2 linked regions of the Thermochromatium tepidum ATCC 43061 genome follow. The protein of the gene in region 2 interacts with the protein of the main gene of each other region in a pairwise test. Links are inferred from orthologs where the notes say so. Each region holds a gene or a part of one and is shown on either strand. Other genes may lie near its edges.

Region 1 (13,299 bases), 1.9 Mb from region 2 along the record:
CGGGGTTGGATCTGGCGCTGGTGGTCACGGTCGTGCTCTTCTATCGTCAGTTCTTGGCCGTTACCTTCGACGAGGAATTCGCGCGTCTGCGCGGCGTGCCTGTGGCCTTGTTCTATCTGCTGCTGCTGTGTCTGGTGGCCGTGACCGTGGTGCTGCTGATCCAGGTGGTGGGATTGATCCTGGTCATCGCGCTGCTGACACTGCCAGCGGCCATCGCGGCGCATTATGTCCATTCGCTGGGGGCCATGGTGCTGATCGCCACTGCGCTTGGGGCATTCTTCACCACCCTGGGGCTGGCGCTGTCCTTTAGGCCAGACCTGCCGGCAGGGCCAACCATGGTCTTGCTTGCGGCAGGTGTCTATGTGCTGTCGGCGCTGCTCAGCCGTCAACTATCCATTCGACGTGCCCGGCGTCAGGCCGCGGCCAAAGCTTGATGCGCGTCATGCCGACGACGGGTAATGCCTTGGAACAGGTGCTAAAGCAGGCCGAGGCGCTCTGCCGGCAGCGCGGTGTCAGACTCACACCGCAACGACGGCGGGTGCTGGCGATCCTGTGCGCGGCCGAGCGTCCACTCGGCGCCTATGAGATCTTGGAATCCATGCGCGAGGGCGCGCGCGCCTTGGCCCCGCCGACCGTTTATCGGGCGCTGGATTTTCTGCTCGAACAGGGGCTGGCGCACAAGATCGAGAGTCTGCATGCCTTCGTCGGCTGCACCCATCCCGAGCATCCACATGCCAGCCAGTTCCTCATCTGCACCGAGTGCGGGCGGGTGACCGAGCTGGAAGATGCCACCATCGCTCAGAGCCTGATGCTGGCCGCCGGCGAGACCGGGTTTCGACCGAGCCGTCCGGTGGTCGAGTTGATCGGCACCTGTGCCGATTGTGTGCTCAAGCATCCCTGATCCTCGACTATGCCGGATTGGACCCTATCACTGGTCGTGCTGCTCCTGGGTCTGATCGGGCTCGTTCTGGTGAGTATCGGCGTGCATCGCACGATTGGGGCCATGGTGCATTGGCTCGATCCCGTGGATCCGAGCCGATTCGCACCCTGGCTGGCGCTGGTCACCCTACTTCCGGCGCTGGCGGTAACCTTGCAGGTGGTTGGGTCAGGCGCGGACGCTCTGGTGCTTGGTGCGATCATCGGCGTCCATGTTCTTGGTGTTTTGTTGGCGATCGGGTCTCGTTCGACGCCACATTTGCCATCTCGTCGGCCTTTCGCCCCCCCAGCCCTGCTCCCGCCACGGGGGCGGAGCTGGGCCGAGCCTGTTCATCATCCCTGGTCGCGGGCCTGGAGTCTGGTCGGGGCGGCGGGGCTCGTCTGGGGGCTGGTGCTCAATGGCGATCTCGGGCGAGGCGAGGGCGCCCTGCTGGTTCTGCTGTGTCTGCTCTATCTGACCTGGATGGGTTGGACAGCACGACCCTCAGCCTCGTCGGGGGACGACACTCAAACCCAGGCCCCACCTGCCGGTGCCGGACACCAGACACGACCGGCGCGCGGCTGGTGGCGGCTCTGGGGACTGAGTGCGCATCTCTGTGTAGGGCTGACGCTGCTGGCCATGGGTGCGCGGGTGCTGGCGATGGGGGCGCTCGATCTGGCGCTGGTGCTGGGCCTCGACCACTGGATGCTTGGACTGACGCTTTTGGCACCGGCGAGCGTCATCGCCTCCTGGCTGCCGATCCTGCTTACCAGGTGGTGGCCGAGTGACGGGGCATCGGGATGGACAGTGCCGAGCCTCGCGTTCGACTTTAACCTCGTCAATCTGCTCGGTCTCGTCGGACTGACGGCGCTGACGGCGCCAGACGGACTCCAGTTCAGGCGCGAGACCCTGTGGGCATCCTGGCCGCTGGTGATCCTGACATCGCTTTTGGCGGCCGTCGCGCTCATCCGTGCTGAATCGGCGAGATCCAATGCGATGGGCTCGACCACAGGGGCGTCGTGTAACGCCTCGGTTGACAGAGGCCAAATTGACGATTACGATGCCAGATCTTCGGCTCCGGTTGGTCTTGAGACACCCGGAGATGCATCCGAAGCCGGGGTATAGCGCAGTCTGGTAGCGCGCCTGCTTTGGGAGCAGGATGTCGGGGGTTCGAATCCCTCTACCCCGACCACATGCCTTCCAAGGCGACTAGATCGCCCAAAATGCGTGATCCGAGCTACGCCCAACAAGCGCTCGTAGCTCAGCTGGATAGAGCAACGGCCTTCTAAGCCGTGGGTCGCAGGTTCGAGTCCTGCCGGGCGCGCCACCACGCGAATTCAGGGATGCCAAAACGGCATCGAATGCGATATAATTCCGCTTGGATGCGCCAAGCTGTTTCAATGGTGGACGTAGCTCAGCTGGTAGAGCGCAGGATTGTGGATCCTGTGGTCGTGGGTTCGATCCCCATCGTCCACCCCAAACAAATATAGTTCAAAGGGCTGTTAGCTCAGCTGGTAGAGCAGTGGACTCTTAATCCATCGGTCCGGGGTTCGAATCCCTGACAGCCCACCAAATCTATGCCCCAATAAAAAAAGCGGTTACATGACTGTAACCGCTTTTTTTATTGGGGCGCCCGGTAGGCGCACCCACTTGCTGCCACAAGCGCCTGCGCGCTGGGGTCGATGTCGGGGGCGATAGCGATCCGCTCGGGCGCCTAGGCCGCCTGCCCCTTGGCGCAACGACCCGCGCCCCTCAGTCTTCACGCTTATAGGTGAGATGGGTGATCTGTTCCGAGATCAGCCCGAATCGTCATGGATTGTCGTTGTGGCGACTGGAGGTCTCGAACCCGGCCTGGTCCTTACGCACCTCGTCGGCGAGCTCGTCGAGGACCGCGTCTGTCATGATGCGATCGCGTTTGAGCGGGCGGCGGCGTTCGATGGCGGCCAAGGCGTCGGAGTAGCGATGCTCTTTGAGCAACAGATGGAGCTGCATCTGCAGGATGGGTAATGTCGTGGGCGAGAGTGACTCGGCCTTCGCCAGATGGGCATAGGCGGCCTCGAGATCGCCGATCTCCTTGGCGAAATAGGCCGCATGAAACAGGGTATGGACGTGATAGAGCCAGGTTGTATAGTGAGGATTGTCGAGCAACCTCAGGGTCAACCGATAGACATCCTCGGGCGTGATCGGGGGGCAGGCATTGACTGCGGCCAGCTTTTGGAGCGAATCCAGGTTATAAAACAACTGGAACAATGCCTGGGCGGTAGTGGCCGACTGCATGAGATCGTCCAGGCGTTGGCGGATGTCGTCCTCGCCGGTATGGCCACAGGCATAGAGCAGGATCTGCAGCTTGGCATCGGTACAGTCAGAGCAGGCGTGGGCCGCCCTGTCGATACGCGGTAACGCCGAGCTGATGTCGTCGCCGAAGCCGGCGTGATATATCTCGGCGAGATAGGCAACTGCGCGCTGCGAATTGGGATGTCGTTTTACCCAACTTTCGGCAGCGACCAGGGGCTGGCCCCAGATGGAGGTGGTTCCGTAGAGGATGAGGGCCATCAAGAGGGTATAAACACCAAAGAGCGCCGGCCCGAGACGGGCATAGCGTCCAGGGGCCTGCCAGGCCAGGGCCGACAGGGCCAGGCACAAGCCATAGACGGCCAGATAATTGCGATGCTCGAACATCAGTTCGAGCAGGATGACGGTCGATTCGAGCAGGTGGCCAGTGAAGAACCAGGTCAAGGCAAAGAGCGGCCAGGGGGTGCGCCGGCGGATCAGGACGGCGATCAGGGTCAGGGCCAAAAAGCCGAGAGCAGAGAGGGTCGGAGCCCACCAGCCCCGGATGACGGTCAGGTCGTCATAAAAGGGGCTGAAGGCGGTCGGCTGGGGGAAAAACGCCAGATACAGATACTGCCACAGCAGGACCACCTCGGTCTGCAAGCGCTCGAACACCGACCAACCGCGGAGTGGATCGACGCTGGACCAGTCCTGATTCAAGGTCAAGAGATAGACCAGCAACGCCGCCAGTCCGAGTGAGAGCGTGCCGCGTCTGAGGCGACGGAGGGGGCTGGGTGCGCTCAGGTTCGGCAGCAATACCGCATCGATCACCAGGGCATAGACCGGAAACAGGGCGCCGTTTTCCTTGGCGAGGATGGCAAGCAGGGTCCCGATCCCCAGTCCCAGACCCTGAATCAAGAGGGCCTGCTTCGGGCGTTGCGATTGAATGAAATAGCCATACACGAACACCGTCAAGCCGATCAATCCAAACAGGGTCGCAAGGCTGGTTTGGCGCTGGATGAGGATCAGCGTGGTGGAGGCAAGCAACGGCATGAACGACCACAACGCCGCGGCCCCGAGCGCGATCCAGTCGCTCCTCGCCTCATCCTGGCCGCGCAGCCGCAAGAGCATCGCGCCTAACACATAGAGCAGCACCCCGTTGGCCAGGTGAATGAGGATATTGACGAAACGGGCGTCAGAGGCCGCGTCCATGCGGGGCTGATTGGCATGGATCAGGAAGCTCAGTTGGGCAAGCGGACGCCCGAGCGGCCCCGCACCGCCCTCGGTCACGAAGCGCCAGGCCTCTTCCAGGGTATCGAGCGTCTCCAGGGCCGAGAGGTTAGGGAGATCGTCGTAAAAGACCCAGGCATTCAGACCCTGGAGATAGATGAAACAGGTGGCGCTAAGGAGCAGGATCAAGCCCAGACCGACCGAGACGCGATGTCGGGTGTCTTTGGCAAGGGGCAGGGATCTCATCATGGACTCAATCATGGCTGGAGCGCATTGGCGCCTGTCGATCAGACAATACCATAAAGCCTCCAAGTCAGTGCGCCCTGCCGGGCGCACGTAAAAAGCGCTTCCAGTCATGTAACCGCCCTCCTGCTGCCACAAGCGCCTGCGCGCTGGGGTCGATGTCGGGGGCGATAGCGATCCGCTCGGGCGCCTAGGTCGCCTGCCCCTGGGCGCAACGACCCGCGCCCCTCAGTCTTCGCGCTTATAGGTGAGATGGGTGATCTGTTCCGAGATCAGCCCGATCAGAAAGACGATGACTGAAGCCGACAACAGCAGGGCGCTCATGTTGGTAAAACGCCCTTCGATCGCGAAGGTGTAGCCGTACCAGCCCATGCCGAGCAAGAAAAAAGCGAATGCCACCGGCAGAAAGAGCTTCAAGGGCGAATAGAGGGTGGCGATCTTAAAGATGATCAACAAAAACCGCACGCCGTCGCGAAGCGGGCGGAGATGGCTTTTGCCAATGCGCGGGCGGGCGGTGATGGGTACATAGGCCACCGGATAGGCGCTGCGAAAGAAGGCCATGGTGATGGTGGTCGGATAGGAAAAACCGTTGGGGAGCAGATAGAGAAACTCGCGAAACTTGGCTGCCTGCACGGCACGAAACCCTGAGGTGAGGTCAGAGATCCGATGACCGGTCATGAGGCTGGCGATGCGGTTGTAAACCCCATTGGCGAGGCCGCGACCGAGGTTGGCTTGTGAGCCGCGACCGCGTGCACCGACCACCATGTCGTAGCCCTCGTCGAGCTTGGCCAGGAGCCGCGGGATATCCGCCGGATCGTGCTGACCGTCGGCGTCCATGAACACCAGGATGTCTCCTGTGGCCGCGCGTGCCCCGCTCTTGATCGCCGCGCCATTGCCCATGCCGTAGGGATGGCGGATGACGCGGGCGCCGGCCTCTTCGGCGACGGCGGCAGTGGCGTCGGTTGAGCCATCGTCGACCAGGATGAGCTCGGCCTCGGGTATGACCTCCCGGAGGCGTGGCAGCAGTTGCTGGAGCGAGCGGGCCTCATTCCGGGCAGGGAGGATGATGGAGAGCGTCATCGTCATGGATTGTCGTTGTGGCGACTGGAGGTCTCGAACCCGGCCTGGTCCTTACGCACCTCGTCGGCGAGCTCGTCGAGGACCGCGTCTGTCATGATGCGATCGCGTTTGAGCGGGCGGCGGCGTTCGATGGCGGCCAAGGCGTCGGAGTAGCGATGCTCTTTGAGCAACAGATGGAGCTGCATCTGCAGGATGGGTAATGTCGTGGGCGAGAGTGACTCGGCCTTCGCCAGATGGGCATAGGCGGCCTCGAGATCGCCGATCTCCTTGGCGAAATAGGCCGCATGAAACAGGGTATGGACGTGATAGAGCCAGGTTGTATAGTGAGGATTGTCGAGCAACCTCAGGGTCAACCGATAGACATCCTCGGGCGTGATCGGGGGGCAGGCATTGACTGCGGCCAGCTTTTGGAGCGAATCCAGGTTATAAAACAACTGGAACAATGCCTGGGCGGTAGTGGCCGACTGCATGAGATCGTCCAGGCGTTGGCGGATGTCGTCCTCGCCGGTATGGCCACAGGCATAGAGCAGGATCTGCAGCTTGGCATCGGTACAGTCAGAGCAGGCGTGGGCCGCCCTGTCGATACGCGGTAACGCCGAGCTGATGTCGTCGCCGAAGCCGGCGTGATATATCTCGGCGAGATAGGCAACTGCGCGCTGCGAATTGGGATGTCGTTTTACCCAACTTTCGGCAGCGACCAGGGGCTGGCCCCAGATGGAGGTGGTTCCGTAGAGGATGAGGGCCATCAAGAGGGTATAAACACCAAAGAGCGCCGGCCCGAGACGGGCATAGCGTCCAGGGGCCTGCCAGGCCAGGGCCGACAGGGCCAGGCACAAGCCATAGACGGCCAGATAATTGCGATGCTCGAACATCAGTTCGAGCAGGATGACGGTCGATTCGAGCAGGTGGCCAGTGAAGAACCAGGTCAAGGCAAAGAGCGGCCAGGGGGTGCGCCGGCGGATCAGGACGGCGATCAGGGTCAGGGCCAAAAAGCCGAGAGCAGAGAGGGTCGGAGCCCACCAGCCCCGGATGACGGTCAGGTCGTCATAAAAGGGGCTGAAGGCGGTCGGCTGGGGGAAAAACGCCAGATACAGATACTGCCACAGCAGGACCACCTCGGTCTGCAAGCGCTCGAACACCGACCAACCGCGGAGTGGATCGACGCTGGACCAGTCCTGATTCAAGGTCAAGAGATAGACCAGCAACGCCGCCAGTCCGAGTGAGAGCGTGCCGCGTCTGAGGCGACGGAGGGGGCTGGGTGCGCTCAGGTTCGGCAGCAATACCGCATCGATCACCAGGGCATAGACCGGAAACAGGGCGCCGTTTTCCTTGGCGAGGATGGCAAGCAGGGTCCCGATCCCCAGTCCCAGACCCTGAATCAAGAGGGCCTGCTTCGGGCGTTGCGATTGAATGAAATAGCCATACACGAACACCGTCAAGCCGATCAATCCAAACAGGGTCGCAAGGCTGGTTTGGCGCTGGATGAGGATCAGCGTGGTGGAGGCAAGCAACGGCATGAACGACCACAACGCCGCGGCCCCGAGCGCGATCCAGTCGCTCCTCGCCTCATCCTGGCCGCGCAGCCGCAAGAGCATCGCGCCTAACACATAGAGCAGCACCCCGTTGGCCAGGTGAATGAGGATATTGACGAAACGGGCGTCAGAGGCCGCGTCCATGCGGGGCTGATTGGCATGGATCAGGAAGCTCAGTTGGGCAAGCGGACGCCCGAGCGGCCCCGCACCGCCCTCGGTCACGAAGCGCCAGGCCTCTTCCAGGGTATCGAGCGTCTCCAGGGCCGAGAGGTTACGACGATCGTCGTAAAAGGTCGAGGCATTCAGACCCTGGAGATAGATGAAACAGGTGGCGCTAAGGAGCAGGATCAAGCCCAGACCGACCGAGACGCGATGTCGGGTGTCTTTGGCAAGGGGCAGAGATCTCATCATGACTGGAAGAGCGGCCAAAAAAAAGCCCCGGACACCCAGGGCTTTGTGAGACGGAAAATAAAACCATTCAACCGCAGCGCTTAAGGATCAGCTCTTGCACGAGCCCGGCATCAGACGGTTGGGGTTGCCAGTGCATCTCCAGGTCTTGATCGTACCCGAACCGACAGTCCCTCTCAGGGTGACACGAACGGCCTCGCCAATCTTTGTCCCGGTCGCAACGATCGTCACTGTAGTACCACTCCCACTGACAGTCAAACCTGAGACATACTGGGTCGGCACAAAGCCTGAGGCGCAGCTACTAACCTGGCTAACAGTGCCACCGCCGCCGATGATCTCGGTGGCGCAGGTCCGGGCCGAGCTTGCGGCGAGTACAACCTCAGAGACCTTCGCCTTCTTGGTGTAGTCCTGATAGGCGGGCAACGCGATCGCCGCCAGAACGCCGATGATCGCGACCACGATCATGAGCTCGATCAGGGTAAAGCCTTGCTGGTATCGTTTCATGACAGACTCCGCAATGGAAATGGAAGATATCCGGGCGAGGAACCGGTCAGACAGGCTCGCCTGACCCAGGCCCCTCACCCCAAGGCCAAAGCAAAAGGCGCGCCAACCCTGGCCAAGCCGTCAAACCCTTGGGGCTTCAAGTCATTGCGCGACCAGCCAGCTTGGCCCAGGACACCCGACCGGAATGACGCCGGTCTGTCTGTCGCATCCGACCGTGACAGGGGTCGCCCCTGTCACACCCCACTGTGACAGACGGAGGCTGCCACACCCGGCGCGCTGTAAAAACTCTATCCGCCCCAACCTCAGGGTCCAGATCGAGCATGTACTATATCAGCCTCAATACCGCTGCCGCCCTCACGGGTCTCACCAAACGCACCCTCTGGCGCTACATCGACAGCGGACGCCTCAGTGCCCTCAGCCCGAGCCAACCCGGCGCCAAGACCCAAATCCCCCTCCAGGACGTCCTCGATCTCTCCGGACTCGCCATCGCCCCCGAACACTACCCAACCCTCGTCGATGCCGACCGCGGTGACCCCATCGCCCAATGCGACCTCGGCATCCTGTTGCTCAGCGCCCAACGACCCACCGACGCCATCCCCTGGTTCCAGCGCTCCGCCAACGCCTTCTATCCCGACGCCATGTGCCGGCTCGGACGCGCCTACCTCGCCGGCGAGGGTGTCGAGTACAACCCGGAGCTCGGCCTGCGCTGGATCAAGGGCGCCGCCCGCAAGGGCCACCCGCTCGCCCAGTCCCTGTACGCCTTTCTGCGCGGCCCGACCGGCCAGGAGCTCCTGTGCGCCCAGGGTCCGAGCGCACTGACCGCACTGAATCAGGCGCTCGACGACATCGAGCGTCAAACCTTGCTGAATGCCTTGAACGCCTTCGAGTCGATGAAGGCGCCGCCGGGCGCCTAGGGTCACCATGCGTCGGCTTGCCAAGTTTTCGCTGGCCTTGGTCATCCTCATCGCTGTGGCCCTGGGGGCCAGGCTGTGGCTGGCCGCCTGGATCCAGGCCACGCCCCTGCCCGAGCTGGAGGTGGCAACCTCGCCCCAGATCCTCGACCGCGAGGGTCGACTGTTGCGCGCCTTCCCCGTGGCCGACGGGCGCTGGCGTCTGCCGGTTGCGCTCGACGCGGTCGATCCAGGCTATCTGGAGCGGCTCCTGGCCATCGAGGATCGGCGCTTTCGCGACCATGCCGGGGTTGACCCCTGGGCTCTAGCACGCGCCGCCTGGCAATGGCTCAGACACGGGCGCATCGTCTCCGGTGGCTCGACCATCAGCATGCAGTTGGCGCGTCTGCTCGACGGGCGCTCGACCCAGGATCTCGCCGGAAAGCTACATCAGATGCGTCTGGCCCTGGCCCTAGAACGACGGCTCGACAAGGAGGCCATCCTCACGGCCTATCTCAATCTGACGCCCCAGGGGGGCAACCTTGAGGGGGTACGCGCCGGGGCGCTGGCCTGGTTTGGGCATGAACCGCGCCGACTGACGGCAGCAGAATCGGCGTTCCTGATCGCGCTGCCCCAGGCGCCCGAGACGCGCCGTCCCGATCGCGATCCCCAGGCCCTGCAACGCGCACGCGATGCCATCCTGCGGCGTCTCCAGTCCGCCGGCTTGATCGATGCCGTTGAACTGGCCGGTGCGCTGCGCGAGCCGATACCAAGCACACGCCGCCCCTTGCCCATGCACGCCGCCCATCTGGCTTGGCGTATCCAGCGCGCCCATCCCGAACGCCATGTCCAGCGCCTGACCCTCGACGCCCGCTTGCAGGAACGCCTGGAAACCCTGGCTGCCGAGCGCGCCCGCGCCCTGGGGGATCGGGTCTCGCTCGCCATCCTGGTCGCCGAGCATACCACGGGCGAGGTCTGGGCCTCGGTCGGCTCACCCGATCCGCTCGACGAGACACGCCGGGGCCATATCGACATGACCCGCGCCATCCGCTCGCCTGGATCGACGCTCAAGCCATTGATCTATGGTCTGGCCTTTGAGGATGGCATCGCCCATCCCGAGAGCCTGATCGAGGATCGACCGACCGGCTTCGACGGCTATGTCCCGACCAACTTCGACCGCGCGTTCCAGGGCACGGTCTCGGTGCGCCAGGCCCTCCAGGCCTCACTGAACATCCCCGCCGTCCGGCTGCTGGAGGCCGTGGGGCCGGCCCGTCTGATGGCCCGTCTGCGCCGCGCTGGGATCGAGCCGGCCTTGCCCGAACTCTCGGCACCTGGTCTTGCGATTGGCCTGGGCGGGGTCGGGGTGACGCTCACCGATCTGGTCCGGCTCTATGCCGCGATCGCGCGTGGCGGCGCGCCGGTTGTGCTGCGCGAGTCGCTGGAGCATGACGCTGCGGGCGGCGCCTCGGTGTGGCGTCCGGTGCTGGACGAACGCGCTGCCTGGCTGGTCGGGTCCATCCTCGCCGGGGTGCCGGCGCCGGATCGCGCCACGTCCGACCGGATCGCCTTCAAGACCGGTACCTCCTACGGCTATCGCGACGCCTGGGCCATCGGCTTCGACGGACGCTGGGTGGTGGGCGTCTGGACCGGGCGGGCGGATGGTGCGCCCGTGCCGGGTCTGGCTGGGATCGAGGCCGCCGCGCCCGTGCTCATCGACGTCTTCGCCCAGCTCGGCCCGCGCACGCCGCTACCGCCACCGCCGCCTGGTGTGCGCCCCATGAACCACGCCCAACTGCCCGAGATCCTGCGGCACGTCCCGGCGGCCAGCCGCGCGAGCCCCTCGGCGGCGGCGCTGGAGATCGCCTATCCGCCGCCGGGGGCACGGATCGATCTGGGGTTTGGTGCCTCCTCGCTTGGGGCCCTGGTGCTCAGGGTCCGGGGTGGTACACCGCCCTTTACTTGGTTTGCCGACGGCGCACCCATTGCACGCGAACCCTTTTCTCGGGAAACGCGCTGGACGCCGCCGGGATCGGGCTATGTGACACTGGTCGTCGTCGATGGGCGCGGCGCGTCGGCGCGGGTCGCTGTATGGCTCGAATGAGCCGGTGGGCCTGACTTCAGCCCTTCATGGAGGCAAAGAACTCTTCGTTGGTCTTGGTCGCCTTGAGCTTGTCGTGCAGGAATTCCATCGCCGCCAGCTCGTCCATCGGGTGCAGGATCTTGCGCAGGATCCACATCTTTTGCAGCTCTGATGGACTCATCAGGAGCTCCTCACGCCGGGTGCCGGAGCGATTGATGTTGATCGCGGGGAAGATGCGCTTTTCGGCGATGCGCCGGTCGAGATGGAGCTCCATGTTACCCGTGCCCTTGAACTCTTCGTAGATCACATCGTCCATGCGTGAGCCGGTGTCGATCAGCGCCGTGGCGATGATGGTGAGTGAACCCCCTTCCTCGACGTTGCGCGCGGTACCGAAGAAGCGCTTGGGCCGTTGCAGTGCATTGGCATCGACCCCGCCGGTCAGGACCTTGCCAGAGGAGGGCACGACCGTGTTGTAGGCGCGGGCGAGGCGCGTGATGGAGTCGAGCAGGATGACTACGTCGCGCTTGTGTTCGACCAGGCGCTTGGCCTTTTCGATCACCATCTCGGCGACCTGGACGTGACGGGTGGCCGGCTCGTCGAAGGTCGAGGAGATGACCTCGCCGCGCACCGAGCGCGTCATCTCGGTGACTTCCTCGGGACGCTCGTCGATCAGGAGCACGATCAGATAGCAGTCGGGGTGATTGTGGCCGATCGACTGGGCGATGTTCTGCAACATCATGGTCTTGCCGGCCTTGGGCGGGGAGACGATGAGCCCGCGCTGCCCCTTGCCGATGGGCGCGACCAGATCGATAGTGCGGGCCGTGATGTCCTCGGTGCTGCCGTTGCCGATCTCCAGCGTCAGACGCTTCTGAGCGAACAGCGGCGTGAAGTTCTCGAACAGGATCTTGTTCTTGGCGTTCTCGGGACGGTCGTAGTTGATGTCGTTGACCTTGAGCAGCGCGAAATAGCGTTCGCCGTCTTTGGGCGGTCGAATCTTGCCCGAGATGGTATCGCCGGTGCGCAGCGCAAAGCGTCGGATCTGGCTTGGCGAGACATAGATATCGTCCGGCCCAGCCAGATAGGAGGCATCGGCCGAGCGCAGGAAACCGAACCCATCCGAGAGGATCTCGAGCACGCCGTCGCCATAGATGTCCTCGCCCTTCTTGGCCTGGGCCTTGAGGATGGCGAAGATCAGGTCCTGCTTGCGCGAGCGGGCGACACCTTCGATGTCCATGGATTGCGCCAGGGCCACCAGGTTGGGCACTGGCATCTTTTTGAGTTCAGTTAGGTTCATCACTGTTGTGTTCGTTAGGACGGAAATCGGGATCGGCGACCGCGTCTCGCCGTGGAGGCAATGTCGTCAGGACGTGCAGCGAGTGGCGGCTGGCCGGCTGGAGATGAGGGTGTTTCGATGAACGCCCCGCGTGGACTCGGTTAGGGGTAAGATCCTCGGGACGCGGGGCGCGTCAAGGGCTTTAGCGAGCGCTCAGCTCAGAGATTGCTATCGATGAAGGCCGTCAGCTGCGACTTGGAGACGGCGCCGACCTTGGTTGCCTCGACCTCGCCGCCGCGAAAGAGCATCAGGGTCGGGATACCGCGGATGCCGTAGCGGGGCGGTGTGTTGGGGTTCTCGTCGATGTTGAGCTTGGCGATCTTGACCCGCCCGGCGTATTCATCGGCGATCTCGTCGAGCACGGGAGCGATCATCTTGCAGGGTCCGCACCAGTCGGCCCAGTAGTCGACCAACACCGGATCGGGGGATTTCAGAACCTCTTCCTCGAAGGAATCATCGGTCACATGGACGATGCGATCGCTCACTGAAGTCGTCTCCCAAATAATGTTTGATGGCATGGGCGGGTGAAGGGCATGGCCGAAACGGCATCGCGTCGGTCGGAACGAGGAGTGGGCGGGCGAATTGGCGTTGTTCCGCACCCTTGAGTAAGATGCTATTTGATCCAAAGCGCAGGCAATTTGCAAGTCTTGCCGTCCGCGAGGCTTCGAAACCGCATCTGCAGGCCAACCCGGACGTTCACCGATAGATTCAATGACCAACACACATCTGACCTCGACCCGCTTCGATAGTCTGGCGCTCGATCCCCGGATCCTGGCCGGTCTTGCCGAGGCCGGCTTTGTTTATTGCACCCC
Region 2 (5,617 bases):
CGCAATGTCAAAAGCACCAGACGCAGGATCTCGGTATCGCTCTCGATGCCGGCGTGACCATAGATCTCAGCACCGAGCTGTAACGGACTACGGGTGCCGGCGAAGCCGTCCGGGCGCGTATGGAGCACGGTACCAAGGTAACACAGCCGGGTCGGCGCCTCGCGACGCAGATGATGGGCATCCATGCGTGCCACCTGGGGCGTCATGTCGGCACGCACGCCCAGCAGACGTCCGGTGAGCTGGTCGGTGAGCTTGAAGGTCTGGAGATCGAGATCCTGCCCGGTACCGGTCAGGAGCGAATCGAGATAATCGATAAAGGGCGGAATGACCAGCTCATAGCCCCAGCTCGCATAGAGGTCCAGCAGTTCGCGGCGCAGTCCCTCAATGATCCGTGCCTGGGGCGGCAGAACTTCCTCGATACCGGCGGGCAGCAGCCAGCGTTCCTCGTTCAGGGGTAACATGATGACGGTTAGAGAGACAGGGTTTCGGGTTCAGTTGACCAGATACAGCAGTCCGAGACCCGAGATCATGCTGACGAATCCAGCCAGGCGCAGCGAGCGATCGCTTTCGAGCGAGACCATCGCCAGCAGACGCCTAAAACTGGACGGACCGAGGAAGGGCCAGATGCCCTCGATGATGAACACGAGCGAGAGGGCAACCAGGATGTCATGCACGATGATAAAAGGATCCCGCGAGAGTGATCGAGAATCGCCCGGACCGCACCGCACGCCGGGCACGCCAAGGGCCGATATCCTCTCAGAGGTGCACGGATTTGTCCAATGGCTGGAGACCCCGACCGGGCCGGGTCTTCAGCCATTGGGATCAGGGCTGACCGCTCGACTCGCGGAAGAAGCGGAGGAAGTCTGAGTCTGGTTCCAGCACCATGAGGCTACCGCCCTGACCGAAGCTCTGACGATAGGCGGAAAGGCTACGATAGAAGGCGTAGAACTCAGGGGCGGCGTTGAAGGCCCGGGCATAGATCTCGGCCGAACGGGCATCGCCCTCACCGCGAATCTCTTCAGACTCCTTGTAGGCCTCGGCAATGATCACGGTGCGCTGGCGGTCGGCATCGGCGCGGATACGCTCGGCGGCCTCGGCCCCCTTGGCGCGCAGATCGCGTGCCACGCGCTCACGCTCGGCGCGCATCCGCTGATAGACCGAATCACTGACCTCGGGTGGCAGGTCGATCTTCTTGACCCGCACATCGATGACCTCGATCCCCAGATCGGCGGCATTGGCATTGACGTCCCTGGTCAGGGACTCCATCAGCGCCAGCCGGTCGTCCGAGACCACCTCTTGGATGGTGCGCTTGCCGAACTCGTCGCGCAGACTGGTGTTGATGCGCTCGGAGAGCAGGCGGCTGGTGCGTGCATTGTTGCCGCCGGTCGAGCGCAGGAACTGCGCCGGACGCGCGATGCGCCACTTGGCGTAGGAATCGACGATCAAGTCCTTCTTCTCGATCGTCAGGAATCGCTCGGGTTGCGAGTCGAGCGTCTGCAAACGCCGGTCGAACTTGCGGATCTGGTTGAGGAGCGGGATCTTGAAGTGAAGCCCAGGCGCATAGGTATCGGAGACGATCTCACCCAGACGCAGCTTGAGCGCCACCTCGTACTCGCGCACCACGAAGGTGAAGCTGGAGAAGAAGACCACCAGCACCGCCAGACTGATCGGTAGCCAGGTCTTGATCCGGTTGGACTGAGTCATCAGCGCGTCCTCCGCTCACGATCGACCGCCCGCAGCGGCGAATCGACCACCCGTTCGGGCAGTGCCTGGAGGCCATTGCCGACCGACTGAGCGGGCGGATCGGGCTGAGGCATCTGGGACTGTGACTGCCGCATGATCTGATCGATGGGGAGATACATGAGACTGTTGGCACCACTGGTCACGTCAAGCACCACCTTGGCATTTTTGGTCATCACCTCTTCCATCGTCTCCAGATAGAGACGCCGACGGGTGACTTCAGGCGCCTTTTTGTACTCGGCCAGTAGAGCGGAGAAACGCGCGGCCTCACCCTCGGACGAAGCGATCATCCGATCCCGATAGGCCTTGGCATCGGCGATGAGGCGCGCAGCCGCACCACGGGCGTTGGGCAGCACCTCGTTGGCATAGGCCTCGGCCTGATTCTCCAGCCGTTCTTTATCCTCACGCGCCTTGATGGCGTCGTCGAAGGCGGCCTTGACCTGCTCAGGCGGCTTGGCCGGCTGCATATTGACCGAGGTGACGAGCAGGCCGGTCTTGTAGCGGTCTATCAACGCCTGGATGCGATCCTTGATGGTCACGGACACCGCGCCGCGTCCCTCGGTCATGACAAAATCGAGCTTGCTTTGGCCGATGACCACGCGCGCCACAGTGGCGGTGGCGTCATTGAGGGTACGCTCGGGATCCTGATCCTGGAACAGATAGTCGGCGGCATCCTGGATGCGCGACTGGACCGTCAGCTCGACCTCGACGATGTTCTCGTCCCGGGTGAGCATGGCGGCCTTGTAACTCAGGGTCGAGACCTCATCGACATTGACCTTGACCACGGACTCGATCGGCAGCGGGATATGCCAGTGCGGACCCGGCCCTGTGGTATCGACATAGCCTCCAAACCGCATCACCACCCCGCGTTCAGCCGGCTCGACGATATAAATACCACTCGCCAACCAGATGACGGCCAGGATACCAAAGATGACGCCGATGACCTTGGTGCTGAGCCGAGCGCCGCCGCCTCCCGGACGTCTGCCCGTGGGACTTCCATCGCCGCCGAACAGACCACCGAGCCGCTCCTGGAGCTTGCGCACCACCTCGTCAAGATCCGGCGGACCCTGATCACCACCGCCCTTGCCGCTCCAGGGGTCTTTTTGACTGCCACCTGGTTCATTCCAGGCCATAGCTTCTCCGTCTTTCTATTCAGAAGTTTCATCGATCGATGACCGAGATTGTACGGGAGACGATCCGATCACGGCAAACGCGCCTGTAGACGCTCCAGGTCTGCCGGCGTGATCGCGCAGCGCAGCTCCCAACCGCCCGAGTCGAGTGGGCGATCCTCAATCACATGGGCATGACGATAGAACCAGGCGCGCCGCTTGCCCTCAGAAGGGCCCAGGATAAAGGTTTTGATCGCGCGCTCGCCGCCGGTCAATTCGATCAGCGCCTGGCGCAGCAGATCCAGACCCGCGCCTGTACGCGCCGAGACCCAGACCCGCACCGGGCGCCCCTCGGCGTCGCGTTCCAGACGGGGCATCTCGCCGTCCAGTCGGTCGATCTTATTGAAGACCTCCAATCGGGGGCGCTCGTAACTGCCGATCTCGGCGAGCACCCTCTCGACCTCAGCCATCAGACGCGATCGATTGGCCGCCGCTGCGTCGATCACATGCAGGAGTAGGCTGGCGCCGCGTGTCTCTTCCAACGTCGAGCGAAAGGCGGCGACCAGCTCGTGCGGCAACCGGCTGACGAAGCCCACGGTATCGGCCAATACGACATTAACACCGCCGGGCAGATCCAGACGGCGCAGGGTCGGGTCCAGGGTCGCGAACAATTGATCGGCCTCCAGTACGCCTGCTTCAGTCAGGCAATTGAAGAGGGTCGACTTGCCGGCATTGGTATAGCCGACCAGCGAGACCACCGGCAGTTCGGCCTTGGCGCGCGCCTTGCGCCCCTGGGCGCGCCGGGCCTCGAGGCGCTGGAGCCGGCGCTCCAACATGGCCACGCGTGCGGCCAACAACCGGCGGTCGGTCTCCAGCTGCGTCTCACCCGGACCGCGCAGACCGATGCCGCCCTTCTGACGTTCCAGGTGGGTCCAGCCGCGCACCAATCGGGTCGAGAGATGCTTAAGCTGGGCCAGCTCGACCTGGAGCTTGCCCTCGAAGGAGCGCGCGCGCTGGGCGAAGATGTCGAGGATCAACCCGGAACGGTCGATCACCCGGCATTGCAGCAGACGCTCCAGGTTGCGCTCCTGGGCCGGACTGAGTGGATGGTTGAAGATGACCAGCTCGGCCTCGGTGGCCCTGACCAGGGCCTTGAGTTCCTCGGCCTTGCCCGAGCCGATGAAGAGACGCGCATCGGGCGTGGCACGTGCGCCGCCGAGGCATCCCAACACCTCGGCGCCGGCCGCCTGGGCGAGCAGGACAAACTCCTCGCGTTCGTCGGCCTCGCGCGCCGATCCGTGCCCGATGTCGAGATCGACCAGCACCGCCCGCTCGCCGGCCTTGGGACGCTCGAAGACGAGTGAGTGGCCTCGTGCGATGGGCCGGACCGCAATGGCCGGAACCGCCGCGGATGACTTGCTCAAGGGGACTCTGGCTCGGAACCTTCGGTGTCGTTTGTCGGCAACCGGACGTTGCGCGCCGGCACCACGGTCGAGATGGCGTGTTTGTAGATCATCTGACTGACGTTGTTCTTGAGCAGCACCACGAACTGGTCGAACGACTCGATCTGGCCCTGGAGCTTGATGCCATTGACCAGGAAGATGGAGACTGGAACATGCTCCTTCCGTAGGGCGTTGAGAAAGGGATCTTGAAGGCTTTGTCCCTTGGACATGGGATTGGCTCCTTGTTGTTGTCGATGACGCAGGTGCCCAGCTGAAAACCGCCGCGACCGCGGGTAACGGGGTCGGGCCGAATGCGGAGGAGTGGCTGCTGGGACGAACCACAGCTTCGCACAAAACGCTCCACCAAATGAATGCATCAGGTGCCGTTCCAGCGACTGCCCGCCGCCGCACCTGACCCGGGATGTTCGTCCTTGAGCTTGAACGCAATGAGTTCGAGCACAGCCGCCAAGGGATCGGGTTCGTCGTCAATCCAGTGGCAATCCGGCTCGGCGCGCAGCCAGGTCAGCTGCCGCTTGGCGAGCTGACGGGTGGCGATGATGCCGCGCTGCACCATGTCGTCCCAAGTACTTTCGCCACGCAGATAGTTTAAGACCTGGCGGTAGCCGACGCACCGCATCGACGGGAGATCGGGCGTCAGATCGCCGCGTGCCCAAAGCTGAGAGACCTCATCGACCAGCCCAAGTTCCAGCATGCCGCGAAAACGGCGCTCGATCCGGGCGTTGAGGATGGCGCGATCGCTCGGCGCGCGCGCGAGTTTCAGTAGCCGAAACGGTAGGGCCTCGTGCCTGGCGTTGCGGATCAGGTCGCTCATCGCCCGTCCGCTGAGTGCCTGGACTTCGAGTGCGCGCTGGATACGCTGGGGGTCATTGGGATGGATGCGTGCAGCGGCGTCCGGGTCGAGTTTAGCCAGGCGTGCGTGCATCGCGGCCCAGCCGAGACGTTTGGCCTCGGCGTCGAGTGCGGCACGCACCTCGGCATCGGCGCTCGGCAGCCGTGCCAGACCCTGCTGCAGGGCGCGGAAATAGAGCATGGTGCCACCGATCAGGAGCGGAATGCGTCCGCGGGTGCTGATCTCATGCATGGCGGCCAGGGCGTCCTCACGAAAGCGCGCGGCTGAGTAGGACTCGGTCGGATCCAGGATGTCGATCAGGCGATGCGGGGTGCGTGCCAGGATCTCGGGCCCGGGCTTGGCAGTGCCGATATCCAGGCCCCGATAGATCATAGCCGAATCGACGCTGATGATCTCGCACGGCAGACGCTCGACCAGTTGCAAGGCCAGATCGGTCTTGCCCGAGGCGGTCGGAC

Evidence for each region.
Region 1: the proteins of hfq (region 2) and rho interact in binary tests that used the Escherichia coli proteins (3 or more experiments, as listed by UniProt). The link is inferred for Thermochromatium tepidum ATCC 43061 from one-to-one orthologs.

What each region holds. Positions count from the first base shown.
Region 1 is NZ_CP039268.1:212,000-225,298, forward strand. What follows is about bases 10,321-13,299. They hold rho (transcription termination factor Rho), read right to left. Parts: upstream 12,449-13,299; coding sequence 11,192-12,448; downstream 10,321-11,191. Other genes in these bases: pbpC (penicillin-binding protein 1C), read left to right, coding at 10,321-11,175; trxA (thioredoxin TrxA), read right to left, coding at 12,646-12,972; E6P07_RS01060 (DEAD/DEAH box helicase), read left to right, coding at 13,199-13,299. In the rest of the region: E6P07_RS00985 (metal ABC transporter permease), read left to right, coding at 1-434; E6P07_RS00990 (Fur family transcriptional regulator), read left to right, coding at 443-901; E6P07_RS00995 (hypothetical protein), read left to right, coding at 911-2,041; E6P07_RS01020 (tetratricopeptide repeat protein), read right to left, coding at 2,726-4,663; E6P07_RS01025 (glycosyltransferase family 2 protein), read right to left, coding at 4,889-5,746; E6P07_RS01030 (tetratricopeptide repeat protein), read right to left, coding at 5,743-7,680; E6P07_RS13980 (pilin), read right to left, coding at 7,771-8,184; E6P07_RS01040 (SEL1-like repeat protein), read left to right, coding at 8,505-9,098; more of pbpC, read left to right, coding at 9,106-10,320. UniProt on the Escherichia coli protein: Facilitates transcription termination by a mechanism that involves Rho binding to the nascent RNA, activation of Rho's RNA-dependent ATPase activity, and release of the mRNA from the DNA template.
Region 2 is NZ_CP039268.1:2,093,269-2,098,885, forward strand. Bases 2,896-5,566 are described here. They hold hfq (RNA chaperone Hfq), read right to left. Parts: upstream 4,522-5,566; coding sequence 4,270-4,521; downstream 2,896-4,269. Other genes in these bases: hflX (ribosome rescue GTPase HflX), read right to left, coding at 2,942-4,228; miaA (tRNA (adenosine(37)-N6)-dimethylallyltransferase MiaA), read right to left, coding at 4,668-5,566. In the rest of the region: E6P07_RS09635 (ATP phosphoribosyltransferase regulatory subunit), read right to left, coding at 1-461; E6P07_RS09640 (DUF2065 domain-containing protein), read right to left, coding at 492-674; protease modulator HflC, read right to left, coding at 823-1,704; FtsH protease activity modulator HflK, read right to left, coding at 1,704-2,873; more of miaA, read right to left, coding at 5,567-5,617. UniProt on the Escherichia coli protein: RNA chaperone that binds small regulatory RNA (sRNAs) and mRNAs to facilitate mRNA translational regulation in response to envelope stress, environmental stress and changes in metabolite concentrations.